Linked DNA regions of Methylotuvimicrobium sp. KM2. The protein of the gene in region 1 binds, or shares a complex with, the protein of each later gene. Links are inferred from orthologs where the notes say so. Each region holds a gene or a part of one and is shown in the gene's direction. Other genes may lie near its edges. The genes, in order: dinB and dnaN.

Region 1 (15,833 bases):
CGTCGGTCCGATACTGTTGGCAATGGACATCGACCCCGTCTGGCTAGGCATCATGATCGCGCTAAACCTGCAAACGTCGTTTTTGACGCCGCCGTTCGGTTTTGCGTTATTTTATCTGCGCGGCGTGGCTCCGGCCGAGGTGTCGACAGGCCAAATCTATAAAGGCGTGATGCCTTTTATCGCAATTCAGCTTATCATGTTGGCCGTTTTGGCTTATTGGCCGCAGCTGGCCACTTGGCTTCCTACTCAGATTTACAACGATGCATTATGAATTATTCCAAACTTTTACTCGCTTTCTTTATCGCATTATGGATCACTGCCTGCGGACAAACCGGACCGCTTTATTTGCCGGACGGGCCGGCGCCGATTCATGTCCCGAAAGAAGAACCGACCGATATCGAAACTGACGAAGAAAACTGACAACATGGATTTTTTTAATTATAAAAACGGCGAATTGTTCGCTGAAGACTGTCCGGTGCGGGAAATCGCCGCTAAACAGGGAACCCCGTGCTACATTTATTCACGCGCCACGTTGGAACGACATTGGCATGCTTTCGACCGTCCCTTCGGCGATAGGCCGCACCTGATCTGTTATGCTGTCAAGGCTAATTCCAATCTGGCGGTGCTGAATATTTTGGCCAGGTTGGGATCGGGTTTCGATATCGTTTCGGTAGGTGAGCTCGAACGCGTCTTAGCCGCCGGCGGCGATCCGAAAAAAATTGTGTTTTCGGGCGTCGGTAAACGCAGCGATGAAATCCTAAGCGCGCTGAAGACCGGTATCCGTTGTTTCAATATCGAGGTCGGCGGAGAGTTGGATAGAATCAATGAACTGGCAGGCGAACTCGGCGTTAAAGCTCCGGTTTCGTTTCGCGTCAATCCCGACGTCGATGCGAAAACCCATCCTTATATCTCGACCGGTTTGAAGGAAAACAAATTCGGCATTGCGATTGAACAAGCCTTGCTTGAGTATCAACGCGCCGCAGCCATGCCGAATATCGATGTTATCGGCATCGACTGCCATATCGGTTCGCAATTGACCGACACGACGCCCTTCTTGGACGCATTGAGCCGAATTCTCGATCTTGTTGGTGAACTAAAAAAAATGGGAATCGCCCTGCACCATCTGGATCTCGGCGGCGGTCTCGGCATCCGTTATCGCGACGAACAACCGCCGGAACCGGCCGATTATGTTGAAGCCTTACTCGATCGCTTAAATCAATCCGAGCTGACTAATGATATTGAAATCCTGCTCGAACCCGGCCGCGCCATCGCCGGCAATGCCGGTATTCTAGTCACGCAAATCGAATATCTTAAAACCACAAGCGACAAAAATTTTGCGATCGTCGACGCGGCGATGAACGATTTAATCCGCCCTTCGCTCTACAGCGCTTGGCAGGAAATCATACCGGTTCGAAGCCAAAGTTCGGCGGACGAACAGCACTGGGATATCGTCGGCCCGGTCTGCGAAACCGGCGATTTTCTCGGCAAGGACCGCAAATTGAGACTCTCGCCCGGCGACTTGCTGGCGGTGCGATCTTCCGGCGCCTATGGCTTTACGATGAGTTCCAACTATAATTCAAGACCGCGCGCCGCCGAAGTCATGGTCGATGGCGGCGATTGCCACCTGATTCGCGAACGGGAAACCCTTACGCATTTATGGGCTGGCGAACAATTACTGCCTTAACCGGAAAATAACACCCATGATCGAATTCACTAAGATGCATGGACTCGGTAACGACTTTGTCGTGATCGATGCCATCAATCAAAGCATTTCATTACAGGCCGAACAAATCCGTACCTGGTCGGACCGCCATTTCGGCATCGGCTTCGATCAATTATTATTGGTCGAAAACCCGGTTAGTCCGGATGCCGATTTCAAATACCGTATCTTCAACGCTGACGGCAGCGAGGTTGCACAATGCGGTAACGGGGCGCGCTGCTTTGCGAAATTCGTCCGCGATAAAAAACTGACCGATAAAGACGAAATCCGCGTCGATACCAATGCCGGCCAACTATTGCTGAAGCTCAACGCGGACGGCATGATCACGGTCAACATGGGCATTCCTAAACACAAGCCCGAAGAAATCCCGCTAAAGACACAGCATGAAGCGAAGTTTTACAGCGTTATCGCCAATAATATCGAAAGAGGTTTCGGCGCGGTTTCGCTGGGTAACCCGCATGCCGTGCTTCAGGTTCACGACATCAAGCATGCGCCGGTCAATGAGTTAGGCCCTTTACTGGAAAGCCATCCCGATTTTCCCGAGCGCGCCAATATCGGTTTCATGCAAGTCATCGACCGCGGCCATATCAAGCTTCGCGTTTATGAGCGCGGAGCGGCGGAAACACTGGCCTGCGGAAGCGGCGCTTGCGCCGCCGCGATCATCGGCATCGAACAGAATTTACTCGACCATGAAGTCATCGTCGAATTGCCCGGCGGATCATTAACAATAAATTGGCCGGGGAGAGGGCAGCCGGTATTGATGACAGGACCCGCCGTTTCGGTTTTCGAGGGACGTATCTCTTTATGAAACAACAAGCACTTAACACACTAACCGACGAACAAGTTGAAGCCTACTTACAGGCCAACCCCGAGTTCTTCAACGACCACCTTAATCTTCTGGAAAGCATGACGATACCGCATCCAAGCGGCGATGCGATTTCACTGATCTCCAAACAACTGGAAATTTTCAGAGCTAAACATCAGGAATTGGAAAGTCAATTAACGGCGCTGATTGAAATCGCCCGCGATAACGATACCTCGTTTAATCGCATGCATAAATTGACCTTGGCTTTACTCGACGCCGCCACGCTCGACGAAGCCGTCGCGAATCTCGAACATGTGTTCGTCGACTTTTTCATGACCGATTTCGTGTCCGTGCGCATCATATCCGAACATGAGCAAACGCCGATTGCCAATTTGTTTATCGCGCCGAACGACCCCAACCTTCAGCACTTCGCACCCATTCTGAGCAGCAGCCAGCCGAAATGCGGACGCCCCACTCTCGCGCAAGCCAGAGTCTTGTTCGGCGATGAGGCTGCAGAGGTCAAGTCCTGCGCGATCATCCCCATGTCGTTCACCCAACTCGAAGGCATTGTCGCGATCGGCAGCCGCGAAGACAACCGCTTCCATTACAGCATGGGTAATCTGTTTTTGACCCAAATGAGCGAAATTATTGCCACACGGTTGATTTCGTTGCTTCACCAATCGGAACATGACTGAAGACGCGCTGACTCAGTTAACTAGCTTTTTAAGCTACTTGCAAACCGAAAAACGCTTGTCCGACCATACCGTCGAAGGCTACCGACACGACTTGGAAAGACTGCGCGATTTTTGTGTCGAACACGACATTGAAGAATGGTCGGCAATTCAAACCAGCGATATTCGCACCCATATCGCCACAAGGCACCGGCGAGGACTCGGTAGCAAAAGCTTGCAGCGCGAATTATCGGCGATACGCAGTTTGTTCGGATATTTGCTGAAAAAAAACCTCGCCACGCTAAACCCGGCCCAGGCGGTCAAAGCGCCCAAGCAGGATAGAAAACTCCCCAAAGTGCTCGATGTCGACCAAGTAACAGGCTTCCTCGAAGCCGATACCGATTCTTGGCTGGAAATCAGGGATCAAGCGATTTTTGAATTATTTTATTCCTGCGGCCTGCGCCTTAGCGAATTGACCGCGCTCGATTTAGTCGATATCGATTTAGCCGATTGCAGTTTAGTCGTACAGTCGGGAAAAGGCGGAAAATCCAGAATATTACCGATCGGCAGTAAAGCCGTCGAGGCACTGAAAAACTGGTTGCCATTACGCGCCGACCTCAATCGCGGCGATGAGCCTGCGCTGTTTTTATCGGCCAGAGGCACCCGACTCGCACAACGTAGCGTACAACTAAGACTCGAAAACTGGTGTCGAAAAAAAGGGATCGCCGAACATATCCACCCGCATATGCTGAGACATTCCTTTGCCAGTCATTTACTCGAATCCAGCGGCGATCTTAGAGCCGTTCAGGAATTACTCGGCCATAGCACAATCGGCACGACGCAAATCTATACCCATCTTAATTTCCAACATCTTGCCGAAGTTTACGATCAGGCCCATCCCCGCGCTAAAAAAAGAACGCCTTGATCTGGATATTTTCTAGGTGGGACGGAGTTTGCAGCCCAGTCCTAAACGTTACCTATACCCTTTGCTAGTCAAATTTCGGCGTCGGGGTGCCCGTCAAAGGACGCCGTGAATACGTCCATGTAGGCTCTATGACAGCATCCATGCTGCCAAAGCCTTTGCCGAACACCCCGGCGCCTCCATACGCTAATGCCGAAATTTGAAGTGCGATAGGTATACATGGATGTAGTTAAGGGGCGTGAGCAGGAGCGGAAGCTTTTCGTCCAGGATCAACCCAAATCGAAACGTTGGGCGCGGGTTAAATAACCCGCTCCGCAGTAAGTTTACGATTAGGCCCTTCCTCGTGTAAAAAAAGAACACCCTAACTCGGCTTTTTGTTAACGAGCCAACGGCTATAAAACCTGTTATTATTTAGAGCAATTTTAAAAAAATGCTGCACACGAAGGATACCGGAAATGTCTGAAAACGATTTACCACAGAACACACAATATAAAGGGATCCTATGGACGCTTGGCGTCATCGCATCCGCGGTTCTTATTGTAATTCTAATTTTGGCAACCTGGTGGAGCCAGGAACCCGATCCGTTCAATGTTTATGACGAAGCGATAGAACGCTCCAAAGTCGACGACACGACCGACATTCCACTCGGTTATGTTTACGCAAATACCTTAGCGCATATCGCCGAAGTATTACTACACAAGCCCGGCGGCTATATCACTAACGACGCTGCACCTCCGGGCGTATTCATGGATAACATGCCAAGCTGGGAATTGGGGGCCTTGGTCATCTTACGCGACGCCACGACCGCACTACGCAATCATTTCGCGCGAGATCAATCGCAATCGGCCGAAGACCCAGATCTTGCGATCGCCGAGCCTTATTTCTATTACGAACGCAACTCCTGGGCGCTTCCGTCGACCGAAGCGGAATATCAAAAAGGCATCGATTCCTTACACAACTATATGGTCCGCCTTCAAAAACCGGTCGGCAAAAAACCAGCAAGATTTTATTCCCGAGCCGACAATCTTTGGCAGTATGTCGAGGTCGTAATTAAACGTCTGGGAGGTCTATCGACACGCCTATCCGCCAGCAGTGAGCATACTTATATTCGCGAAATGACTGTACAAATCACCGCAGATTCGGAAGTATCAAGACTCAAAACAGAACATGTCACAACAGAGCCGCTAACCCGAACACCTTGGCTAGAGATCGACGATATCTTTTGGGAGGCACGCGGTGCGTCCTGGGCTCTTTTGCATATACTTAAAGCAATCGAACACGATTTTAGAGCCATTTTGATCGACAAACGAGCAATGAATACCGTTGACATTATGATCCGAGCATTGGAAAACTCACTACAACCGATTATGAGCCCAATGATTCTCAACGGCAGCGGTTTCGGTCTGTTTGCGAATTATTCATTGACAATGGCTAATTATATCGCTCGGGCCAATGCCGCCGCATTGGATTTACGAGATATCATGAACCGCGGGTAAAAAAGCATGAAGGAACAACTCAACGAAAACCTCAAAAAACCGAACACCTGGAAAAGAATCGCCTTCATGCTGGTATTCGCGGTCATCGCGGGATTGGTCAGGGTATTGTTGTGGGCGGTGATATTGCTGCAAATCGCCTCCATGCTGCTGACCGGCTCGGCCAATAAGAATATTCTCGATCTTGGGAAAAAGCTGGCGGCCTATCTGTATCATATCGTCCTGTTCTTGACCTTCAACACCGAGAGAATGCCCTTTCCATTCGCCGACTGGAACGAGACCGAAACCTTGGATTTGCCGTCTCACCGAGAAGACCAAGACTGACTCGCATCAACGACCATGGAAGCCGCTCGTAAAATCATCCACATCGATATGGATGCATTTTTTGCAGCGGTCGAACAACGCGATTTTCCGCAATACCGTAATAAACCGTTGATAGTCGGCGGACTGCCGGGGTCCCGAGGGGTGGTATCAACCTGCAGTTACGAAGCCCGGCAATTCGGCGTCCATTCAGCGATGCCATCGACGACTGCACATCGCCTCTGTCCTCATGCAATCTTCGTCAAACCGCGTTTCGAAGCGTACCGAGAAGCATCGAACAGCATCCGCAAAATCTTTGCCGACTATACCGATTTGTTCGAACCCTTATCGCTCGACGAAGCCTATCTTGACGTTAGCCAATGCAATCGCTGCAAAGGTTCCGCGACACTCATTGCGAAAGACATCAAGGCAAAAATCAAACAACAGACCGGACTGACCGCTTCCGCCGGCGTTTCCTATAACAAATTTCTGGCAAAAATAGCCTCCGATCTCGATAAACCGAACGGCTTGTATTTAATCACGCCCGACGACGGCCCCGGATTTATCGAAACTCTACCTATCGGAAAATTTCACGGCATCGGCAAGGCCACCGAGAAAAAAATGCATGACCTCGGCATTTTTACCGGAGCCGATTTAAAAACGATGCCGCTCGCCTCACTGCAAGATTATTTCGGTAAAGCCGGCTTGCATTATTACCATATTTGCCGAGGCATCGATAACCGCCAGGTCAATCACCAACGAATCGCTAAATCGATCGGTGTTGAAGTCACCTTTCAAGAAGATCTGGATAACCGCGAGACCTTATTGATACAGCTGCAAAGCCTGCTGAACAAAGCGCTCGGCAAGGCGAAAGAGAAAAAACTGGCGGCGTATACCCTAACGATAAAAATAAAATATAGCGATTTTGTGCAAATCACGCGTAGCAGAACGCTTTCGAAAGCGATCACCGAAAACTTAAATGCTGTACCTCTGTTGGAGGACTTATTGAAAACCACACCAACCGACCGTCGTAAGGTCCGCCTGCTGGGTGTCGCCTTGTCATCACTCGCCTCTCCCAACAGCAACCGACAAATCGATTTGTTCGAGCAGTTTCAGTAATGTAAAACACCACCCTCAAGTAGCGTAGGTCGGGTTAGCGCTAGCGTAACCCGACATTTGGTCCATCGATTTGTCGGGTTACGGCTCCGCCTAACCCGACCTACCCGGCTGTGCTGTTTAATAAATTTGCGGATATTGAACATCAGTGGCTTCGAAATCGCGACGAAGGCGTCGCCCCCACATGGGGACGGATGCTCTGTGGGAGCGATCCCCAGATCGCGATTTCGAAGTAGCGTAGGTCGGGTTAGCGCTAGCGTAACCCGACATTTGGTCCATCGATTTGTCGGGTTACGACTCCGCCTAACCCGACCTACCCGGCTCATTAAGCCGTTCATTCGGATTCGGCTTCGAACAACTCCTTCAAATAACGGTACAGTTCCCGCGTGGATTTCGGAGGTCGAGCTTCTGCAGCCTCTTTTTGCGCACTGCGCATTAATTGCCTTAACAATTGCCGGTCGGTTTGCGGATATTCGTCGATCAATTCGGTCAAGGCGTCTTGACCTTCTGAAATCAAGCGATCGCGCCAACGCTCTATTTTGTGATGCTCCCTAGTCGCATGAGCGCTCTGGTTTTTTATCCTCGCCAATTTTTCGGTAATCGGATCGACATCCAACTTTCTGAGTAAACCGCAAATAAACTTCATCTGCCTTTTTCTGGCACCTTTCGGCGGCATTCCAGTCGCACCGATAACTGCCTTGTGTAAATCCTCAGGCAAATCCAAGGTACTTAATTGCGCCGCCGATAACGCGACCAATTCCTCTCCCAGTTCGAATAAAACGGCAATATCGCGTTTTATCTGTGTTTTGTTAGGCCTAACCGCATAATATTCGACTTCATCGTCGAATTCTTCGTATTCCTGATATTCTTCAATCATTTCAAACCATGGCTATTAAAAATAATACAAATAGTACAACGAACCCCAGCGGCAACAATACCGCCTTCCAATCCGTTTCGGCATTTTTATTGCGTTCGAGCGATGCTTTGACGCCTGGCCCCATCCAAAATAGCACCAGCAGCACTAATGCTCCCAGTATCAAGCTTTCTGTCGTCGACAAGTTTTCCATATTGACCTCTTTTTATTTTTAGATAGCAGTTAACAGTCAGCGGATCTCTGTTATCACCTAGCAGGACGGGGTTTACAACCCATACGCATCAAGCAAAGGATTTCTTGATAAATAACGTCCTGGAACCATGGGCTTTGTTGAGGGTTATTTACGACCAAATCCTAAGCATAGATATCCCCGTTGCTAAATCGCTACCGACTGCTTTCGGCGAGTCTAAACAGCGTAGCCCGGATGGAGCGTAGCGCAATCCGGGAAGTTCGGAGCCACGCCATTCCCGTATTCCGCTACGCTGCATACGAGCTACATGCTATTCACTATTCCCTTACTACTCCCTTTATAGTCAAAAAATGGCTAACTTTATGAAGGTATGGGGTGTGGCTAGCGAGGATGTCGGCAGCAGGGAAAGCTGCCGTCAAGCCCCCATGGAAGGGTTCACGGCGGTCCTCGATAGACACATCCCATACCTTTTTTCTTAGACGGTTTTTCGATCAAAAGGGAGTAATCATTGCCGACCGTTAACTACAATCGTAAGCGCCGCCTTCCACGCCATGGTTTTCCGCTCCAACGACATCGCCGCATAGGCCGGACTCGTTGAAGGTACGCGCTGATATTCAAGGTGATTGAAACGGCTATTCAATATCGGCAACACATGCTTACGATATAAGCTCTCCGCCGCGCCACCGTTAAACAATACTCGCTTTATATCCCGATGTTGCTCGAAAAAACGGTTAAAGTCGTTTATTTTTATCGAATCGACATCGATATTTGCATCGGCACTGCCGGACCGAAAACAGGTCTGCAAGACATCCCACACCGCAACATGATGTTCGATTAAAATGCGACTGCGCTTTCGATAATCCAATTCCGGCCCCGCACCGAACAATTGTCTCATGATTGGCCAAAACGCATTCCGAGGATGTCCGTAATATTGGCCTTTCGACAATGACGCGACACTAGGCATCGACCCTAAAATCAACACTTTCGCCGATTTCCCGGCTATCGGTGGAAAACCGTCAACGATACTCATCGTTGCTCAAAATTCGGCACCGGGGCACCTCCTCCGGCACTGCCGAAATTTGAAGTGCGAAAGGTATAAGTCGTAAAAAACAACAGCAATTCCCAGTTTGAACATATTTTCGCAGTTTAGGGTGTGGAGCATGCCTGTCGAGAAACGCCGTAAACCCTTCCATGGGGGCTTGACGGCGGCTCCCTGCCGCCGACATCCTCGCCAAGCATGCTCCACACCCTTTTTTATACCCGTCGTAGCTCAAAATTCGGCGCCTGGGTGTCCGCTAAAGGACGCCGTGAATACGTCCATGTAGGCTCTATGCCAGCTCCATGCTGGCAAAGCCTTTATCGGACACCCAGGCGCCTCCTCCGGCACTGCCGAAATTTGAAGTGCGAAAGGTATACCCTCAAATTGGGAATTGCTGAAAAAACAAACCGTCATTTTCGGGATTCTCCTTAATCTGCGATAATAGTCGATTTTATACGAGATCCAGCGCCCATGTGGTTTAAAAATCTATCCGTTTACCGTTTTACAGAAGACTTTACTTTAACGCCGGCCGAATTCGAAGAAAAACTCGAACAAATGCCGTTTCGCCCTTGCGCGGCCCAACAAGAAATGAGCTTCGGCTGGACTGCTCCGCTCGGCAGAAACTCTGAGCAACGGGTCCACGCCACCAACGGCTTCATGATGGTATGCGCAAAAGTGGAAGAAAAAGTGTTGCCCGCCGCCGTGATCAATGAAATGGTCCTGGAAAAGATTCAAGAAGCCGAGGACCGCGAAAACCGAAAACTCAGTAAAAAAGAACGCACCGCGATCAAGGAAGAAATCTGTTTCGAACTGCTACCGCGAGCCTTTACGTTTTCGCGCAAGACGTATGCCTATATCGACCCTAAAAACGGCTGGCTGATCGTCGACTCGCCATCGGCTAAAAAAGCCGAAGATTTAATCAGCAATCTACGAAAATGCCTGGGCTCGCTGCCGGTCGTGCCGCCGATTACTCAGGAGAAACCTGTCGCAGTGATGACGCGCTGGCTGATGACGCAAGACACACCGGGTGACATTACGATCGAAGACGAATGCGAATTACGCTCGCCCGGCGATGAAGGCGGCATTGTTCGCTGCAAACGCCACGATTTAAGCTTGCCCGAAATCAAAAACCATCTCGATACCGGCAAGCAAGTCATTAAGCTGGCCATCAACTGGGCGGATAGAATTTCTTGCATCGTGGACGAAAACTTGAGTATAAAACGCTTGAAGTTTTTAGATTTGGTTCAAGACCAGGTAGCCGATATCGAAACCCAAGACGAAGCCGAACAATTCGATGCCGATTTTTCGATTATGTCGCTGGAACTCTCGACATTCCTACCGCGTCTTATAGAATTATTTGGCGGCGAGCATAAATCATGATTATTCAAAAAGCAAAACTTGCGCTTATTGCGCTAATCTTCGCTTCAAGTAGCGGTATACACGCCGCCGAATTCGACCTCCCCAAAACCCCCGGCGACAGCCTAATCGGCGATCGCCTGGAAGGGGCCGATAAACATCCCCAACCGCACTTTTATACCGTCGCCGCCGAGGAAGACACGCTTTTGGACATAGCAAGGCGCTTCTACATCGGTCAAAATGAAATTTTATTGGCCAACCCCACCGTCGACCGCTGGCTACCCAAGGAGGGAACCCAAGTTAAGATACCTAATAGTCGCCTGTTACCCAATGCGCCTCGAAAAGGAATCGTGATTAACTTGCCTGAATACCGAATGTATTACTACCCGCCAAACAAGAGCCGCGTCGTCACGTATCCGATCAGCATCGGCAGAATTGACTGGAAAACGCCGCTCGGTAAAACCAGAATTTCCGCCAAAACGAGAAACCCGACCTGGACTCCGCCGGAATCCATAAAAAGAGAACATGCCGCGCGAGGCGATATTTTACCGAATGTCGTCCCGGCCGGCCCTGACAATCCTCTAGGCCTCTATGCCATGCGACTCGCCATACCGGGTTATCTAATTCATAGCACCAACAAACCTTTCGGAGTCGGCATGAGCGTAACTCATGGCTGTATTCGGATGTTGCCGGAAAATATCGAGCAATTATTTCCGAAAGTCCCGGTCGGCACCGATGTCCACATCGTCAACCAACCGACAAAAGTCGGCTGGCTCGATGACTCGCTCTATATCCAGGTCTATCCGAATCTGGAAAAAACCGAAATCAGCTATGAAGACCGACTGGAGCAGGCGCTGGAATTGATTGTTCGCGCGAATAACAACCAACTTCCTGTCATCGAAGGCGCCGCGCTTAGAAAAGCGCTCGAAGAAAAAAACGGCCGCCCCGTTATGATTTATAAAAAACCGGAGCCCAAAACAACTTCGCATTCAGCCAAGGCAGCGCTCTAGGAATTCGATTATACCCCAGGCCGAGGTTTGTAACCCATACGCGCTACAGTTAAAAAAGACAACCTGCATCCCGCTGTTTACCAAGCTCCGGCTCTCATCGTTATACATGAGTCAAAAATTACGGTTTTGCAATCTTAGCTAATGAGGCTTCGATACCATTTTTTGTCGCTCAACGTTCCCGACTTCGAAATCGCGACGAAGGCGTCGCTCCCACAAGGGGCCGGATGCTCTGTGGGAGCGATCCCCAGATCGCGATCTCGGAGCCACTGATATCCAATATCCGCAGATTTATCAAACAGCACCGTTTCCAGGTATACAATGCCCTCTGTTTAGCATGTCCGGCTCTTGCCCAAGCTCTGCTTGGGCAAGAAGTCTTGGAAGCTCCAGCTTCCCGAAGCCGGCAAGCAGAGCTTGCGAGACGGGTTTCCCAAACAGAGTTTGGGAAACAGCGGAAGATGTGTATAACGATGAGAGCTCCGGCTTGGGAACAAACCAATTCCACTATTAATATAGCCAAACAAAAAAAGCCCGCCAGACGAATCTGACGGGCTTTTTTCAAATCAAAAGATAAAAATTAATTATTTCATCATTGATTTTTTGAACAGACGATCCAACTTGCTGTTCGCATCTTGTGCGTAGCTTGCTGCGCGGTTTGCCGCAGCCTCTGCAGCTGCCGCTCTTGCAGATGCGTCAGCAGCAGCGCTTTTCGCACTAGCCGCATCGGAAGCTGCTCTTGAAACCTTAGTATTCAAATCGTCGATTTGAGATTGCAGGTTTTCAACGTCGGAAGTACTCGCACAACCTACAGCCAGACTTGCTGTAAGAGCAACCACTGATAATTTCGCTAATTTTTTCATATTATTTTCCTTTTTTTACTGTAAGAGTTGTTACTAAGATTTTTTCAAAAGCATTCGATGAAATATATTGAACTTTTTTTTCAAAATATTCCAGAATTATTTTATTTGCACCGTAATTTCTTTATCAACCCACTTACTCAAACGGTCGATTTGCCGATTAGTCAATGCAATACAGCCATGAGTCCAATTCATAGTTCTATGAATTTTCTCATCGCCACGCCCCAAACCGTGAATGCCGATTTGCCCCCCTAAGGGAGTATTCTGGGGGGGAATACTGTGTTTTTGGTGTGCCTCGACAATCGTCTCAAAAGTTAACGGATCGATAAGCCCCTTGTCAAGTGCGGCATGAGCATTATCAACCGAAGGATAAGACAAGCCGAAAAAACGATAAAAACTGCTTTTTTCATTGATCCAGCCAATTTTGTAAGTCCCTAAAGGAGTGACATCATCGCCGCGCACCTCTTTAAAACCCGCGCCATTTCGGCCTATCGCAATGTTTTCCAACCTCTCTAACGTCTGTTCTCCTTTCTTAACTTCAAGCGTCAGCGCATTAGTATCGATCAATAACCAGACATCGTTACTGGCATGGGAATTTGACGCCAACAAAAAAAGAATCGGAAACACGCCAATTCGGATCATAAATAAACTACTATTAGCTTGTGTTTTAGTGTAATTTAAAAACCGTGTTATTTGTCGCATTAAAGGCTCACTCATGGAAATAAAAACAATAGAAACTCATCCATTCGAAGACCAAAACCCCGGGACATCGGGACTTAGAAAGAAAGTGAAAACCTTTCAACAACCGAACTATCTTGAAAATTTTGTTCAGTCAATCTTCGACTCTCTCGATGATATTGTAGACCAAAAACTTGTTTTAGGTGGTGACGGACGCTATTTTAACCGACAAGCCATTCAAACGATCATAAAAATTGCCGCCGCGAACGGTTTTAGCAAATTGATTATCGGCCAAGGCGGTTTATTATCGACACCCGCCGCATCCAACCTGATTCGAAAATACAAAGCCTATGGCGGGCTGGTGCTATCCGCCAGCCACAATCCCGGAGGACCGGATGAAGATTTCGGCATCAAATACAATGTCGGCAACGGCGGCCCCGCACCCGAAAAGTATACTCAGGCATTTTACCGGCGCAGCAAGGAAATCGCTTCCTACAAAATTGCAGAAATCCCTGACATCGACCTCGACACCGTCGGCACCCAAAAATTCGGGGCGCTTACCATAAGCATCCTAAACCCCGTCAACGATTACGCCGAATTGATGCAAACCATTTTCGATTTCGATTTACTCAAGCAAAGCATCGGCTCCGGCTATATCACGCTTAAATTCGATGCGATGCACGCAATCACAGGCCCCTATGCCAAAACGATTCTGGAGGACATGCTTGGCGCAAAACCCGGCTCTGTGATCAATGCCGTACCTTTGGAAGACTTCGGCGGCGGTCATCCGGACCCGAACCTGGCACATGCGGAAGAATTGGCCGAGACAATGTTCGGACCGAACGCACCGACGTTTGGAGCGGCATCGGATGGCGACGGCGATCGTAACATGATCATGGGCTCGCAAATATTCGTGACGCCGAGCGATAGCCTGGCCATCTTAGCGGCCAATGCAAGTTTGATTCCCGGCTACGCAAAAGGCATCAGCGGCGTCGCACGCTCGATGCCGACCAGCCAAGCCGTCGATAGGGTAGCAGCGCAACAGAACCTGCCTTGTTTCGAAACACCGACCGGCTGGAAATTTTTCGGAAACCTATTGGACGCCGGCAAAATCACGTTATGCGGCGAAGAAAGCTTCGGCACCGGATCAGACCATGTCCGGGAAAAAGACGGCTTATGGGCGGTATTATTCTGGCTCAATCTCATTGCCAGAAAAAGACAATCGGTTGCCGACATCGTCACCGAACACTGGCAACGATTCGGTCGAGATATTTATGCTCGCCATGATTACGAAGCCGTAGCCACCGATATTGCGGACGGCATCGTCACTTATCTTCGCGAACAATTACCGACCCTACCGGGCAAGGCATTCGGCGATTATATCGTCAAATATGCCGATGAATTCGCGTATACCGACCCGGTCGACGGCAGCGTCAGCAAAAACCAAGGCATCCGAATCGGTTTTGAAAACGGTTCGCGGATCGTATTCCGCCTATCCGGCACCGGCACCGTAGGCGCCACGCTTCGAATTTATTTGGAGCGTTACGAACCCGACAGCAATTTACATGATCAAGACGCACAAAGCGCATTAGCGCCACTCATCGAATTGGCGGAACAATTTTGCGAGATCAAAAAACGAACCGACAGAAGCGGACCTACTGTAATCACTTGAGGATATATACCCTTTGCTGGTCAAATTTCGGCGCCGGGGGTCCGTCAAAGGACGCCGTGAATACGTCCATGTAGGCTCTGTGACAGCATCCCTGCTGTCAAAGCCTTTGCCGAACACCCCGGCGCCTCCATGCGTCAATGTCGAAATTTGAAGTGCGATGGAATATCGTGAATAGTGAATAGTGAATAGTGAATAGTGAATAGTGAATAGTGAATAGTGAATAGTGAATAGTGAATAGTGAATAGTGAATAGTGAATAGTGAATAGTGAAATGATTCATGTTTTTTAGCGCTTGTCAAGCGCCGATTTCACCTTTCACCTTTCACCTTTCACCTTTCACCTTTCACCTTTCACCTTTCACCTTTCACCTTTCACCTTTCACCTTTCACCTTTCACCTTTCACCTTTCACCTTTCACCTTTCACCTTTCACCTTTCACCTTTCACCTTCCTGATGCTTCCGCTCAAGGCTTTCCAATTCAATATCATGGGCAAAGCCGTGCAGCGAACAAATCAACAACACCCCGGCCGAGATCAATGCGACTTGTTGCACTGAAACCTTCAACTCGGTTTTTTCATGCAAGGTCGGAATCAAATCGGCCACGGCGATATATATAAAACTCGATGCCGCCATCGCTAGAAAATACGGAAGACTATCGTGCAAGTCTTCCAAGCTGAAATAAGCAATAATGCCGCCAACCACCGTCGCCAAACTCGATAGGATATTGTATAGAAGCGCTTTACCTTTGGAATAACCGCTTTGCAATAATATCGCGAAATCGCCGACTTCTTGCGGAATCTCATGCGCCGCAACCGCCAAACTCGTGACAATTCCTAGTTTGACGTCGGTTAAAAATGCCGCGGCAATCAGTATGCCGTCGACAAAATTATGAATACCGTCACCCAGTAAAATTAACATTCCGGCCGGATGATGCCCCTCGGCGTCCTCGCCATGAGCTTCACATGGGTTATGATGGCAATGACGCCAAACCAACAGCTTTTCCAGCATAAAAAAGCCCAGAATTCCGGCCATAATCACCGCCGACAAACTTTGAATACGATCCGAGTCGACATCCTCGAAAGCATGCGGGATCAAGCCCCAAAAGGCCACTGCCAATAATGCGCCGGTCGCGAAA
Region 2 (15,781 bases), 1.5 Mb from region 1 along the record:
AAAAAAAGCACCAGGTCGTTTTAACCTGCGATAAATACCCGAAAGAAATCGTCGGTTTGGAAGACCGTTTGAAATCGCGCTTCGGCTGGGGATTACCGGTTGCAATCGAACCGCCGGACCTTGAAACCCGTGCCGCTATTTTAATGAAAAAAGCAATGATGGCGGGTGTCGATCTACCTCAGGAAGTCGCTTTTTTCATCGGTAAAAGGATTCCTTCGAATGTACGAGATCTCGAAGGTGCATTACGACGAGTCATTGCCAATGCACAATTTACCGGACGCGAAATCACCACTGAATTTACCAAAGAAGCATTGCACGATCTGATTTCCTTACAAGATAAGCTCGTCAATATCGATAACATACAAAAAACCGTAGCTGAATATTTTAAGATTAGGGTTGCGGATTTATCGTCGAAAAATCGGCGGCAATCCATTACCCGACCAAGGCAAATTGCTATGTGTCTAGCTCGTGAATTGACTTCGCACAGTTTTCCGGAAATCGGCGAAGCATTCGGTGGACGCGATCACACCACGGTTATTAATGCTTGTAAACGCATTGCCTCCTTGCGCGACTCGGATGTAAAACTTGAGGAAGATTATTTAAACCTGTTGAGAACATTGTCGCATTAACGGTGTTTAACTTGTGGATAACTGCAGTCATTAACAGAGAAGGCGAGTTATCCTCTTTTTATCAAGCGCTTATCCACAGCCTTAAACTCCGGTTTCTTACAAGATAAGTTATTGATATATAAGATATTAAACGACTTATCACGTTTTTTTTATAGACTAATAGTAAATATAAATAAATATCTTATATGAAATATATTATTAATAGAGAACGGCTATTGGTTCCATTGCAGCAAATTGTCAGTGTGATTGAAAAAAGACAAACCATGCCGATTTTGTCGAATGTGTTGATGGTTTTTCGTCAAGACAGCCTGTTAATGACCGGTACCGATCTTGAAGTTCAAATTGTTACCGAAATTGCAATAGAAAATACGACTTTTGCCGAAATTACTTTACCCGCCCGAAAGTTTCTCGACATCTGCCGCTTGCTACCGACCGGTGCCGATATCAAATTGGAAGTCGCCGACGACAAAGTTAAGGTGCTTTCCGGGCGTAGCCGCTTTATTTTAAGTACACTGCCTGCCGAAAATTATCCGGAATTTTCAGAATCCGTGTTAGATCATCGGTTTACCATCAATGCCGGACTTTTTAAAAAAGCGCTCGAAAAGACCGTTTTTTGTATGGCGTCTCAGGATGTACGCTATTATCTCAACGGTTTATTGCTCAACATTTCCAATTCGCGTATCAAACTCGTCGCATCCGATGGACATCGTTTATCGGTTTTCGAAGACAACTTAGAAAATCCAGCCGGATATGAAGCGCGTATCATCCTGCCAAGAAAAGGCGTTATGGAATTGGTGCGTTTATTGGATGATCCTGAAATTGAACTTTTGGTTGAATTTTCTAGTAATAACATAAGGGTTACGATCAATAATACGATCTTTTCAGCTAAATTGGTCGATGCCAAATACCCCGATTTTAACCGTGTCTTCCATCAAGATTTTCTAACGCCGATTCATATTCAACGCCAGTTATTAAAAGATGCATTAACTCGAGTGGCGATTTTATCCAATGAAAAATACAAAGGCGTAACTTTCGACCTTTCTTCGGATTCGCTGAAAATTAGTGCGCACAACCCTGAACATGAAGAAGCCGAAGAAGAAATTGTCACCGATTATGTTGGCGAACCGCTTTCGATTGCGTTTAACGTGCAATATGTGCTCGATGCGATTTCCAATATCGATTCGGAAATTACCGAGTTGACCATTGCACGTAATTCCAGTTGCTGCATCATTGACGAACCGGAAACAAGAGCTTATCGATTCATCGTGATGCCGATGCGTCTATGATCTTTGCTTTATGCAATTTTGGGGAACTTTTTCAACGGATAAATGAAGCCTTTTAAATCAACTGAATCAGTTATTGCTTCGGCATGCTTTTTTATGGCTAACTGTTCACTAACTTCCTGAAATTTCTAAATCGCAGTCATTATCAAATGTGGAAGCGACAAAAAACCGAGCTTGTTCATCTAACCGGTGTTAACCGGGTGCTTTTTTTGACTAGCAACTAATAACCGATGAGTTTACAAAAGCTCGACATTTTTAATGTTAGAAATATTCGGCAAGCCAGTCTACAACCATCGCCTGGACTCAATTTAATTTACGGAGCTAATGCCAGCGGTAAGAGCTCTTTTCTTGAAGCCATATTTATTCTTGGCCGCGCACGTTCTTTTCGAACCACGCATATCAAACAAGTCGTAAACTTTGATCGAAATGACTTGATCGTATCGGGCAAAGTGCTGCAACAGGGCGGGCGCAGCAGTTGCCAACTAGGCGTACAATTCGATGGGAAGGTTTCTGAAATCCGAATTCAGCAATTACCTAATCAACCTCGGTATTTGCTTGCTTATGCCTTGCCTATTCAATTGATTGAACCTAAATCTTATCGTCTATTGGATACCGGCCCTCAAATCAGAAGAGAATTTATCGATTGGGGGACTTTCAATGAAAACGAACAATTCCTCTTGGCTTGGCGACAATACAAAACCGCATTGAATCAACGTAATGCTTTAATCAAACAAAAGCAAACGCACTCCATCCAAGTCTGGAATAATGAATTGGTTAATTACGGTACAATAGTCGATCAATATAGACGAACCTATTTACAAAGGCTTGAGCCCGTTTTTCAAGATTTTGTCCGTCGATTTTTAGGTGCTGAAACTGTTCAATTCGATTATTTATCCGGTTGGGATAGCGGTAAAGGCTTTATCCAATCCTTGGATGATGATCTCGATCGTGATCTGCGCTATAAAATGACGCATAGTGGTCCGCATCGTGCTGACTTAACTGTCTCCGTTAATAATCGACTCGCCAAGGACTTTGTATCACGCGGACAATTAAAATTGTTAGTCATATGTTTAAAACTTGCGCAAGTACAATTGTTGTCGACCCATCAGAGTAATAATGTCTGTGTTTTAATTGATGATTTCACTGCTGAATTGGATACGACTAAAAGATCTCTGTTAATAGAATATTTACAAACAATGAATGTTCAGGTTTTTATGACGGCCACTGAGATGTCTGAGTATGGTGATTTAAGTAAACTTAAAAACTATAAAATGTTCCACGTGGAACATGGTGAAATTAAACAAGCGTAATGTTTCACGTGAAACATTGGCACATTGAGAAGGTAGTAAACACACATGAGCGAAAATAATAAGCAGTACGACAGTTCCAATATTCAGGTACTAAAAGGTTTAGATGCGGTCAGAAAAAGACCGGGCATGTATATTGGGGATACCGATGACGGAACAGGGTTACATCATATGGTTTTTGAAGTGGTTGACAACTCGATTGATGAAGCCTTAGCCGGGTACTGCAAAGAGGTTAAGGTTATCATTCATAATGATGGTTCGGTTACGGTGTCTGACGACGGAAGAGGAATTCCCGTCGATATTCATCAAGAAGAAGGGCGATCCGCTGCGGAAGTCATCATGACTGTGTTGCATGCCGGCGGCAAATTCGACGACAACGCCTACAAGGTCTCGGGCGGATTACACGGAGTCGGTGTTTCTGTGGTAAACGCTTTGTCTGAGGAGTTGAATCTGGAAATCAGGAAAAACGGAAAACTCTATAAACAACAATATCTCATGGGTGAACCGCAAGCACCATTGGCGGAAATCGGGCCGACCGAGGGTAGCGGAACCAAAATTAATTTTAAACCGAGCGATCAGACCTTCGGCGATGTCGAGTTCCACTACGATATCTTGGCGAAAAGACTCAGAGAATTATCGTTTTTAAATTCCGGAGTCAGAATTTGTCTGGAAGACGAACGCACCAATAAACAAGACGTCTACGAATTCGAAGGCGGCATCAGCGCTTTCGTGGAACATTTAAATAAAAATAAAACGCCGTTATTTCCCGATGTGTTTCACTTTAGCGCCGAAAAAGAGGGTGTAACCGTCGAAGTCGCGATGCAGTGGAACGACTCATATCAGGAAAATATTTTTTGTTATACCAACAATATTCCGCAACGGGACGGCGGCACGCATTTAGCCGGATTTAGAGGGGCGTTAACCCGTACTATCAATCAATACATCGAAAATAACGGTTTAGCGAAAAAAGAAAAAGTCTCGACGACCGGCGACGATGCAAGGGAAGGGTTAACGGCAGTGCTTTCAGTCAAAGTCCCCGACCCTAAGTTTTCCTCGCAGACCAAAGACAAATTAGTTTCATCGGAAGTGAAGCCTTTGGTCGAATCAACGATGAATGAAAAACTGCAGGAATTTTTATTGGAAAAACCGCAAATCGCCAAAGCTATCGTCAATAAAATCATCGATGCGGCCCGAGCCCGTGAAGCCGCCCGAAAAGCGCGGGAAATGACGCGTCGCAAAACCACATTGGATATTGCCGGATTACCCGGAAAACTAGCCGATTGTCAGGAAAAAGATCCGGCCCTATCCGAATTGTTCATCGTGGAGGGTGACTCGGCGGGCGGTTCGGCGAAACAAGGCCGCGATCGTCGCACGCAAGCGATATTGCCGCTAAAAGGTAAAATCTTGAACGTCGAAAAAGCGCGATTCGACAAAATGATCTCGTCCGAAGAAGTCGGCACACTGATCACCGCGCTTGGTTGCGGTATCGGCAAGGACGAATACAATCTCGACAAACTCCGTTATCACCGCATTATTATCATGACCGATGCCGATGTCGACGGATCGCACATACGCACCTTGCTGTTGACGTTCTTCTACCGGCAATTGCCGGAAATCATCGAAAAGGGCTATATCTATATTGCCCAACCGCCGCTGTACAAGGTCAAGAAGGGCAAGCAGGAACATTACGTCAAAGACGATGCGCAATTGAACGATTACTTGATACAACTAGCCCTCGACAAAGCAGCACTGCATACCGATGACAGTGCACCGCCGATACAAGGCCAAGGCTTGGAGAAATTGGCGAAGGAATACACCGAGGTGCTAGCCATCATTAATCGCTTGACCAGCCGCTACGATGACGTGTTTCTCGAGCAATTAGTCTATATGGAGCGCGTGAGTGACGAAATCAAACAAGACAAGGAACGATTGGCAGCATGGGTTAGCCAATTGGCTGAACGCCTCTACAATCCGCAAAGCAAAATGGTATTTAAGATGGAACTCGATTACCGCTCGGCTGGTGATTACACGCTAACGGTCGACAAGCGCCATCACGGCAATACCAAAACCTTCATACTGCAAGCGGCATTCTTCGACAGCAAGGATTATCAGAAAATCGCGCAATACGCCGAAGGTACCGCCGGCATGTTCGGCGAGCAGTCTAATATCCGGATGGGCGAACGCCAGCAGCCGGTCGAAAGTTTTAAACAAGCGTTCGAGTGGATGATGAAAGAAGTCAAAAAAGGTCAGCACATCCAGCGCTACAAAGGATTGGGCGAAATGAACCCGGAACAACTCTGGGAAACTACGCTCGACGCCAACAGCCGCCGCATGCTGCAAGTCCGCATCGAAGACGCAATCGCCGCCGACGAAATCTTCACAACGCTAATGGGCGACATCGTCGAACCGCGCAGGGATTTCATCGTCAAGAATGCTTTGGATGTTACGAATTTGGATGTGTAGGTGTTTTTTGTCGGGTGCCACAAAAATTGAAAAGTGTGCCAAATTAGTGAAAAACTAGTGACATAAATAATGAAAAAATTCGGCAGTTTCTATTTTTACCTAAATTTTTAGTGCTACCTTGAAAAACCAGGCAAGCCTTATGGCTTGTCTGGTTGTACTGATGCATCCCTTCTTAAAGGGGCGTTATGAAAACGGATAATCGGTCAAAACAGATATCAGATCAAAAGTTAGTGAGTAGCCCGGCAGATGGAGCTTACGGAATCCGGGGCAAACACGGCTTTGATTATTCCGGATTCCACTGCGTCACATCAGAGCTACTCACTGACCCTTTGAGCATGTTTCCGTTGATTACGTTACAATCCACAAATGGATTTTGAAATTATTGGAAACATAAAACATCCGGAAACGTTTGCTCGTGGTTTGGCGATTAGAGAGCTACCAAGGCTTCGCAAAATTTATAGGCAAGGCAATTGGCGTAAGCGCAAAGGTTTTGCAACCGTTCGTTTACAAGATGGATCGCTTCGCGAAGCTGAAATTCACTGGTATGAGGCTTCGGGTATCGGCAAACGAGAATTTAAAATTAAGCGTTATATTGACACACAGCCATGAATAAACACGAATTTGCAATTTGCATCAATAATCGCGGCTATGAAGTTTCGCTTGAAACGCGCAAACTCTACGAAGTGCTAAATGACTCCGATGCTGAAAAGCATCAACAAATAAGGGTGATTGATGAGTCAGGCGAAGATTATTTATACCCTGCTTCATTATTCGATCGGATCTCATTACCGACTCAAGTCGTTGAGCATATTTTACATGCTCCAGCCTAACAAAACGCGCTCCTGCGGGCTCTGCTGAGGTAGAGCGATCCTAAGTGACCGCGATATCGAAGCGTTTCCAAACTCGCTAGGATTCGGTGAGGAACGAACTGAATTGATTGAGACACGCTTGTTTTTTATTGCCACCAATCACTATTTGACATAGCATAAGCCCCATGTCGACGCCCTTCACAAAAGCCTTAGTCATTTTTCTCGTGATCCTGCAATCGATCGCGCCGTTGGTGCATGCGCATCCGATGGTGGACGAGTTGTCGGACGGCTTGCATATGCCCGGCTTTGAGCAATTCAACGTAGCGAACGACGACGATGATGTATTGGCGTTATTCGACTCGTCCGTGATCGATTTGGATCAGGGCATTGAAACCGAAACGACGCTGCTATCCGATTGGCTTCCTTTTGCCGTAGTGTTCGTTGCTTTAGTGTTTCCCGAACCGGATGAATGTCTCGGTTTCGAAGTCGCGTTTTCTCCACCGCCGAATGTGCTTTCCGGCCGGACGTCCTCCTCTCCTCAAGCGCCACGCGCGCCGCCTGTGCAACTGTAAACAGTTTATAGATCGTCGGATTCGCTGAGTATCCGACTCGTTGTTTCAGTTGCGGCCCTGCTGCCGCATATTGCGGAGCTCAATATGATTCCCCTCAAGCCTTTAACAGGCGCTTTGCTGTGTTGCTGCCTGCTGTCGTCATTCGGCGTATGGGCAGACAGCGAAATGATCGTCGATCATTTCGATCCAATTGAAGTCGAGCCGACCATGACTTTGGCCGGTTTGATCGATACCACTGCCGAACATTATCCTGATGCCGCATGGCTCAAAGCGTTGGAAGATGAAGCGAAAGCGCTTGCTGAGCGCGGGCAAAGTTGGATAGCAGGGCCTGCTACTGCGGATTTGTTTTTTTTGGAAGCGACCAGCGGTACCTTGCATATTCTCGATGCAGTGGTAAGTGTGCCCTTGTGGAACTTCGGGCAACGCGATGCCGAACAAAATATTGCTCAACGTGCCGATGACAGCCGGCAATCGCAAAGCCGGGCGTTCAAATTGCGTGTTGCTGGATTAGTTAGGTCGGCCTTATGGGATATCGCATTGACTGAAGTGCGTCATGATCAGGCGAAAACCGATTATGAATTAACCGAAAAATTGGTCGGCAAGGTCAAGCGGCTTTATGAGTTGGGTGACTTGGCCCGGGCCGATTTATTGCTCGCGCAAAGCGAATTGTTGCAGAAACGGTCGGTGTTGACCCTGGCGGAATCGGAAGTCATGCATGCCCGAAAGCGCTATACGAATTTGACGCGGACCGAAAAGATTCCGGCCGAATTCCACGAACCATTGGTTGCGCTGAAAACAATCGAACAGCAGCATCCCGCCTTGGCCGCGCTCAACAGTCAAATAGCCCGTAAACAAGCCGAACTCGAAGCGATACGGTTGACCGGCTCGGGTCAAACTCAGGTTTCGGTGGGCATCAACAGCGACCGGGGTAATAACGACCCGCGCAGTAACTATACCGAAAGTTTCGGCGTCGGTATTTCGGTCCCGTTCGGCGGCAGCGCGCATCAGGCGCCTAAAATTGCCGCGGTCAATGTCGAGTTAAATCGTCTGATCGCCGAACGTGAGCAACTGTTTAGAGATTTGAAACTCGCCTATCACGAAGCCGAGCATGCCTTGGAAGTCAACCGCGCCGAACAGGCAACCGCCGATGAAATGAAGCAACTGGCGGAAGAACATTTGGATATGACCGAATTAAGTTTCTCGGTCGGTGAAATCAATCTGATCGAATTATTAAGAATCCGTGCCAGAACCCAACAAGCCATCCTTAACGCCAAAGAGCGTTCGGTGATCTTGCAGAGGGATATCGCACTATACAATCAGGCCGTCGGAGTGTTGCCATGAAACGAATCTTGTTATCAGTATGGGCCGGTCTGTTTCTTTTACAGGCCTCAAATAACAGTTGGGCGGCAAACGCGTGCGAGGATGTCGGAGCGGACACGGCGCACGAGAATCATTGTTCGCCGGTATCGGAACAGGCCGTTCTCGAACTGAGCGACGAGCAGATCGCTAATTTGGATATTAAACTCGCCGCCTTGGAAAAGGCCGACGAAATACCGCTTCTGACGGCATCGGCTCGCGTGATCGTTCCGCCGGAAAATGAACAAATCGTCAGTACGACCGTAGCGGGAATGTTGAGCCGCATTCATGTTGCAGAAGGCGATGTCGTGCAGCAAGGTCAAGTATTGGCGCAATTGAACAGTCCGGAACTCTTGGCTTTGCAACGCGATTATCTGAAACAGACCAGCGAAGCGCAATTAGCCGAGGCGGTCTATCGGCGCGATCGGAAATTACAGCAGGAAGGCATTATTCCGCAGAGCCGCTGGGAGGAAACGCTTAGCCGCTTCAACGTCGCCAAAGCGAAGGCGCAAGAAGCCAAACAAATGTTATTGATTAACGGCATGACCGAAACAGAGGCCGGGCAATTGCTTGCATCAAGACGGCTGAATAGTCTGCTGGAAATTAGCGCGCCGATCGGCGGCACGATACTGCAGCGCAGCGCTTCGGTTGGTGAACGTCTAACCGCGAACGAGCCGTTGTTCCGCATTGCGAATCTCGAACAACTTTGGTTGGAACTGTCGGTCGCTCAGGATCGTATCGACATCTTAACCGTCGGAGACAAGGTTAAAGTCGCCGGCACAGAAGCTATCGCCGAGATTGTTTTGCTGGGCCGGCATGTCGATAAACAGACTCAATCGGTACTCGCGCGCGCCGTATTAGCGGGGCCTCAAGCCAAGCTGCGGCCGGGACAGACAGTCAATGCTCAAGCGATCAAACACATTGAGACCCTCGCGTTTAAGTTGCCGCAATCGGCGCTGGCGCAAAGCGAAGGGCGGGATTATATATTCGTGCGGAGCGGACAGGGCTTCGAGGTTAAGCCGGCCGAAGTCATTGGACGGCATGAAGATGCGGTCTTTATCGTAGGTGAGCTGGACGGTAGCGAAACGGTCGCGGTGCGCGGCGCCGCGGCATTGAAAGCGCTTTGGCTGGAGTCAGGGAGCGCTGAATGATGGGCAACTTGATTCGATTCGCACTGGCTCAACGCATACTGATTGTTTTGTTTGTGCTGCTGTTGGTCGGCGGAGGCTGGTATGCATGGGAACGGATACCGATCGATGCGTTTCCGGAAGTCTCTCCAACCCAAGTCAAGGTGATCGTCAAAGCGCCGGGTATGACTCCGGAAGAAGTCGAGACAAGGATTACCGCACCGATCGAAGTCGAACTGCTGGGCATTCCTCATCAGACGATGCTGCGCTCTATCGCTAAATATGCGCTAACCGATATCACGATCGATTTCGAAGAGGGCACCGATATTTATTGGGCGCGACAACAAATCGCCGAACGTTTGAATTCGTTGTGGGGAGATTTACCGGAAGGTATCGAAGGGGGGATTGCGCCGATGACGACGCCTCTGGGCGAAATGTTCATGTTTACCGTATCGGGCGGAGGCTTGGATCAGATGGAGCTACGTACCCTATTGGATTGGGTGATTCGCCCAGCACTTCGAACCGTGCCGGGCGTGGCCGATGTTAATTCGCTTGGCGGTACGGTACGCAGTTTCGAAGTCGTGCCCGATGCGCTCAAGATGGCTGCCCGAAATATTTCGGTTGACCGTTTGATCGATGCATTGAAGACCAACAATCGCAACGACGGAGCGGGACGTCTGCATGAAGGCGAGGAAACCTTGATCGTTCGCGCGGAAGGGCGCATTCAGCAATTATCGGATGTACGGGCGATTGTGGTCGATACCGTTTCCGGCACGCCGATTACGATTGGGGATGTAGCTGAGGTTCGAATCGGCGCACTGACCCGGTACGGTGCGGTCAGCCGTAACGGAGAAGGTGAGGTGGTTACCGGTTTGGTATTAAGTCTGCGCGGAGCGAATGCCCGACAAACCATCGATCTGGTCGAACAAAAACTGAACGCCATCAAAAAAACCTTGCCGGACGGCGTGAAAATCGACGTCTTTTATAACCGAGGGGTATTGGTCGGAGAAGCCGTCGATACCGTCATCACTGCCTTGACTCAGGCGATCGTATTGGTGTTGTTGATGCTAGTGTTGTTTCTCGGTAACTGGCGCGCCGCGTTGACCGTGGCATTGGTATTGCCTTTGGCGGCATTGTTTACGTTCATCATGATGAAAACGATGAATATGTCCGCTAATTTGATGAGTCTCGGCGGATTGGTCATTGCGATCGGAATGCTGGTCGATGCATCGGTGGTCGTCGTCGAAAATATCATCACGCAATTGGCGCACAAAGAAAAAGCCGAGCGTCTCCCGCGATTGCATGTGATTTATCGGGCGACCCGTGAAGTGGCAGTGTCGGTTACATCGGGTGCATTGATCATCATCATCGTCTTTGTGCCGCTGTTAACCTTACAAGGTTTGGAGGGGAAATTATTTGCGCCGGTTGCCTTAACGATTGTGTTTGCCTTGGCCGGTTCCTTGATTTTATCGCTAACCGTGATTCCGGTGCTGGCTTCTTATTTTTTGAAACAGGTGTCGCAAGAAGAGCCTTGGCTGCCTAGGCAAATGCTCAAAGCCTATCGACCGGCGTTGCTATGGTGTTTGGATAACGGCAAATCGGTGTTTCTCGGCGCGGGCGTATTATTGCTGCTGGCTTTATTGTTGTTTAACCGAATCGGCAGTACCTTCATGCCAAGTATGGATGAAGGCGATATTATCGTTCAGTTGGAAAAGCTGCCGTCAATCACGTTGGAGCAATCGGTAGCGCTCGACGGACGTGTGCAAAAAGCGTTGCTGGAAAAAGTACCGGAAATTGCCGAAGCGATATCGAGGGTCGGTTCCGACGAACTCGGTCTCGATCCAATGGGCTTAAATGAGACCGATACGTTTCTGATTTTAAAACCCGAGGATCAATGGCGGATGGACGGTAAGGAAGCGTTGATCGACGAGATTCGCAAGGTGCTCGATCAACTGCCGGGTATCGCCTATGGTTTCACGCAGCCGATAGAAATGCGCGTGTCGGAAATGCTGACCGGGACCCGAGGCGATGTCGCGGTCAAATTATTCGGCCCGGATTCGACCGTTTTGAATCGAAAAGCCGAGGAAATCGCAGCGGTGTTGAGGGGTATAAAAGGTTCCAGCGACGTCTTTTTGAAACAAAACGAAGGCATGCAGTTTCTACAATTAAAGCTGGATCGTGCGGCAATCGGACGCTTCGGGTTGGATATCGATGCTGTCGAGAATCTGTTGAGAGCGCAGATCGAAGGTTTGAAGCTGGGTATCGTTCAGGAAGGTCAAGTGAGGACGCCGTTACTGTTGCGCGGCGCTGGTAGTTCGGCGAATTTCGCTAGTTTACCGATTGCGTTGCCGGGAGGCGGCTATGTCGCGCTGTCGGCATTGGCGAAACTCGATCGCAGCGAAGGACTGGTGTCGATAGAGCGTGAAAAAACCCAGCGCTTCGCAGTCATTCGCAGCAATGTCGAAAACAGAGATTTAGTCGGTTTCGTCGACGAAGCGCGAAACCAGGTTGCGCAACAAATCGAACTGCCGACCGGTTATTCGGTCGAGTTCGGCGGACAATTTGAAAATCAGCAACGGGCTGCGGCAAGGTTGGCGATTGTCGTGCCGATTGCGTTGATCCTAATTTTTTTGCTGTTGTTCGCGACCTTCGGCTCGGTCCGTCAAGCGACTTTGGTATTGTCGAATATTCCGCTGGCGATGATCGGCGGCGTCATTGCGTTGTGGTTGTCCGGCGAATATTTATCGGTACCGGCTTCTGTGGGGTTTATTACGTTGCTAGGTATCGCGGTCTTGAACGGCGTGGTGATGGTGACCCATTTCAATCAATTATGCATAGCCGGTATGCAAGTCGGGCAGGCTGTCGTAGTCGGGTCGATGCGGCGTTTGCGACCGGTCTTGATGACAGCCGCAACCACAGCATTCGGCTTGTTGCCGATGTTGTACGCAACCGGGCCGGGTTCGGAAATTCAGCGGCCGTTGTCGATCGTCGTGATCGGCGGCTTGTTGTCATCGACCTTTTTGACGCTTTTTTTATTGCCGATATTGTTTCAACGCTTTGGTATGGCAAAGGAGCTTGACGATGAGTAGCCCTGAGTTTTTAGTCACATTGAATGTCGCGCCGGATCTTGAAGAAGCGGTCGTCGATTGCTTGTTGACTCTGGAATCCGAACACGGTTTCAGCAGTCTGCCAGTCTATTCGCATGACCACCGAAACGTCGGTTTGTCTTTGGCCGAGCAGGTCACCGGTCGTCAACGCAAAATCCGTTTTCAAATGTATCTGGCCGAGCAGGGCCTGACAGAACTGCTCGATAAATTGCGCGGCGAATTTTCGGGCTCGGGCATCAGTTATCGAGTATCACCGGTTCTGGATAGCGGTGTTATTTAATCTCTTTCCGTACCGGCTCCTCCATACGCCTGTACAGAACTTTGTTGTGCGAGGGTATCGCGTAAGTCGGGCTTAAACAAACATAAGGTAAGTATTTAGTCCCCCTCTTTGAAAAAGACGACTGCACGGATGCAGGAGGTAGGGCACTAACAGTAGGCGCTTTAGGCGACGCAGGAGCAGTTGCCGAGGGGCGAGGGGAGATTTTTTAAATAAATCCCCTTTTGCAAAGGGGGAAGCCAACATTACGACTGAATTGCGGTAATTTGCCACCCGGGTTTGAATACTTACAACATAAGGACATTTAATAACTATTTCGTACCGAAACTATTGTCTTATCTTTCCGGTATTCTTCGCTTAGAATGGCCTATTAATAAACCTTAATAACCGTAATAAAATAAATTGCCGATTATGTTGTTTCTAAGATTCGGCAAATCAATAAACGGATAGCCATTATGCAAGAACTGATGAAATTTTTATTCGGCAGCGCAGATTTAATGCCGCACGGTAATTGCTTCCTGTGGCAACCTAGCTTGCTATGGTTAACTGTAACGGCGAATATCGTGATCGCCTTGGCGTATTTTTCAATTCCGGTTGCGCTGCTTTATTTTGTTTATAAGCGTAAGCAAGTTGAATTCAAAGGCATATTATTACTATTCAGCCTGTTTATTTTTTCCTGCGGCGCGACGCATGTCATGCATGTCGTAACGATCTGGAAACCCGTTTACGGATTGTCGGGCATCATCGATGCATTGACTGCCGGTGTCTCTGTGGTAGCGGCCGTAATGCTTTGGCCCTTGATACCGAAAGCGCTATTGATTCCGAGCCCATCGGAATTATTGAAAGCCAATTCTCTGTTACAAGACGAAATTCGTTATAACTTACAAATACAAAATGAACTCAAGCGGCTCAATCAAGATTTAGACAAAACGGTTGAGTTACTGCAACAGAGTAACCAGGCTTTTCAGGAAAGCGAACAACGTTTCAAGCATGTCGTCAACGTCACGCCGACCGCGATATATACGTTGCTATTTACCGGCCATGACCGATATCCCTATAGAACGACATTTATAAGCGACGCCTTTTTAAGCATTACCGGGTTCGCACCTGTTGATTGGTACAGCAATGATAGCTTATGGATCGATCGTCTACATCCGGACGACCGAGAACAGACTATCGAATTAATGGAACAGCTGAAAGAAACCGGACAATTGAATCATCAATACCGGTTTCGGCATAAAGACGGCTCCTATCGTTGGATACATGACAGATCGATTATGACCCGAACATCGACTGGGGATATCGATGAAGTATTCGGCGCATGGATGGATGTGACCGAACATAAAGAAGCCGAAGAAGAACTGCACCTGGCTGCGATTACTTTCGAAAGCTTGCAAGGGATCATGATTACCGATCCTGATGCGACAATTTTGCGTGTCAATCAAGCATTCACGACAGTGACAGGTTATTCTGCCGAAGAAGTGATCGGCAAAAATCCGAATATTCTGCATTCCGACCGGCATGATCAATCATTTTATGAAGACTTATGGCGGCAACTGGAAATCGACGGTCGATTCGAAGGCGAGATTTGGGATCGCCGTAAGGACGGTTCGATTTTTCCGATTTGGCAATGCATTACCGCGGTTAAAAACAACCGGGGCGAAACGACGCATTATGTTGCGGTGTTTACCGATCTGAGTGAGAAGAAAAAATTCGAGGAATATATTTCGCAATTGGCTTTTTACGATCCGTTGACTGATTTACCGAATCGCAGATTGTTACTCGAAAGAATCGAACAGGTATTGATACAAGCCAAACGAAAAAATACTTATGCGGCGATTCTGTATATGGATTTAGATCGATTCAAGGTATTGAATGATTCGATGGGGCATCAAACCGGCGATGAGTTATTGGTCCAAGTAGCCAAACGTTTGAAGCAATCGATACGACAAGAGGATACGCCGACTCGCCTCGGAGGTGACGAGTTCGTTATCTTGGTGCATACCGATAGCGATCGTCAAGATGAGGCGACTCAAAAAATTTTAAATCTTTCCGAAAAAATTATGCGTAAGTTGAATGAACCCTATTTAATCAAAGGCAACGAGCATTATTTTAGTTCCAGCATGGGTGTTACCTTATTTTCCGGGCAGTGCCAATTGGCGGCGACCGATTTACTGCAACAGGCCGACACTGCAATGTATCGGTCGAAAGAGAAAGGTCGTAATACCATCAGTTTTTTCGATCAAAGCATGCAAGAAGCTGCCGATAAAAGTTTGCAGATCGAAAATGCACTACGAATGGCGATAGAGCAACAGCAATTTACGCTTTATTTTCAACCTCAGGTCGATAGAACCGGTCGGATAATCAGCGCAGAAGCATTGATTCGTTGGAACTATCCGGGTAAGGGATTGATTGCGCCCAACGAGTTTATTCCAATCGCTGAGGAAACGGGGATAATACAGCAAATAGGCGCTTGGGTTATTGAGGCGTCGTGTAGACAGATTAAACTATGGCAACAAGCCGGTAGGGACTATGCTTATGTCTCGGTTAACGTGAGTTCGCAACAATTTCGGCAAAAAGATTTCGTGATTAAAGTCAAGCAAGCCATTGTGCAAGCCGATATCGAATCAAGTCGATTAATGATTGAAATAACCGAAAGTGTACTGATGCAGGATATCAACGACACTGTTGAAAAAATGCAGGCATTGACGGAATTGGGAATCGCGATTTCGATCGATGATTTCGGTACCGGCTATTCGTCGCTGGCCTACTTGACGCAATTTCCGCTTAGCCAATTAAAGATCGATCAGCGTTTTGTCAAAAATATTGATGTCGATAAGAACAGTGCCGT

The links.
Region 2: the proteins of dinB (region 1) and dnaN are in contact, whole or in part, in a solved structure (PDB 1OK7), measured with the Escherichia coli proteins. The link is inferred for Methylotuvimicrobium sp. KM2 from one-to-one orthologs.

Annotation. Positions count from the first base shown.
Region 1 is NZ_CP150634.1:1,457,443-1,473,275, reverse strand. What follows is about bases 5,075-7,990. They hold dinB (DNA polymerase IV), read left to right. Parts: upstream 5,075-5,950; coding sequence 5,951-7,030; downstream 7,031-7,990. Other genes in these bases: WJM45_RS06295 (hypothetical protein), read right to left, coding at 7,906-7,990; yjgA (ribosome biogenesis factor YjgA), read right to left, coding at 7,362-7,904; WJM45_RS06310 (DUF4389 domain-containing protein), read left to right, coding at 5,621-5,935; WJM45_RS06315 (DUF2333 family protein), read left to right, coding at 5,075-5,614. In the rest of the region: WJM45_RS06345 (TRAP transporter large permease subunit), read left to right, coding at 1-271; WJM45_RS06340 (lipoprotein), read left to right, coding at 268-420; lysA (diaminopimelate decarboxylase), read left to right, coding at 425-1,684; dapF (diaminopimelate epimerase), read left to right, coding at 1,701-2,528; WJM45_RS06325 (DUF484 family protein), read left to right, coding at 2,525-3,220; tyrosine recombinase XerC, read left to right, coding at 3,213-4,121; more of WJM45_RS06315, read left to right, coding at 4,574-5,074; more of WJM45_RS06295, read right to left, coding at 7,991-8,094; WJM45_RS06290 (DNA-deoxyinosine glycosylase), read right to left, coding at 8,597-9,121; recombination-associated protein RdgC, read left to right, coding at 9,602-10,510; WJM45_RS06280 (L,D-transpeptidase family protein), read left to right, coding at 10,507-11,496; WJM45_RS06275 (Lpp/OprI family alanine-zipper lipoprotein), read right to left, coding at 12,075-12,353; WJM45_RS06270 (L,D-transpeptidase), read right to left, coding at 12,450-13,067; WJM45_RS06265 (alpha-D-glucose phosphate-specific phosphoglucomutase), read left to right, coding at 13,066-14,700; WJM45_RS06260 (ZIP family metal transporter), read right to left, coding at 15,134-15,833. UniProt on the Escherichia coli protein: Poorly processive, error-prone DNA polymerase involved in translesion repair and untargeted mutagenesis. Copies undamaged DNA at stalled replication forks, which arise in vivo from mismatched or misaligned primer ends.
Region 2 is NZ_CP150634.1:689-16,469, forward strand. What follows is about bases 1-2,864. They hold dnaN (DNA polymerase III subunit beta), read left to right. Parts: upstream 1-814; coding sequence 815-1,915; downstream 1,916-2,864. Other genes in these bases: dnaA (chromosomal replication initiator protein DnaA), read left to right, coding at 1-629; recF (DNA replication/repair protein RecF), read left to right, coding at 2,143-2,864. Outside these bases: more of recF, read left to right, coding at 2,865-3,222; gyrB (DNA topoisomerase (ATP-hydrolyzing) subunit B), read left to right, coding at 3,268-5,682; WJM45_RS00025 (hypothetical protein), read left to right, coding at 6,049-6,291; WJM45_RS00030 (hypothetical protein), read left to right, coding at 6,288-6,512; WJM45_RS00035 (hypothetical protein), read left to right, coding at 6,677-7,063; WJM45_RS00040 (TolC family protein), read left to right, coding at 7,148-8,404; WJM45_RS00045 (efflux RND transporter periplasmic adaptor subunit), read left to right, coding at 8,401-9,570; WJM45_RS00050 (CusA/CzcA family heavy metal efflux RND transporter), read left to right, coding at 9,570-12,635; WJM45_RS00055 (DUF3240 family protein), read left to right, coding at 12,628-12,933; WJM45_RS00060 (EAL domain-containing protein), read left to right, coding at 13,386-15,781. UniProt on the Escherichia coli protein: Confers DNA tethering and processivity to DNA polymerases and other proteins. Acts as a clamp, forming a ring around DNA (a reaction catalyzed by the clamp-loading complex) which diffuses in an ATP-independent manner freely and bidirectionally along dsDNA.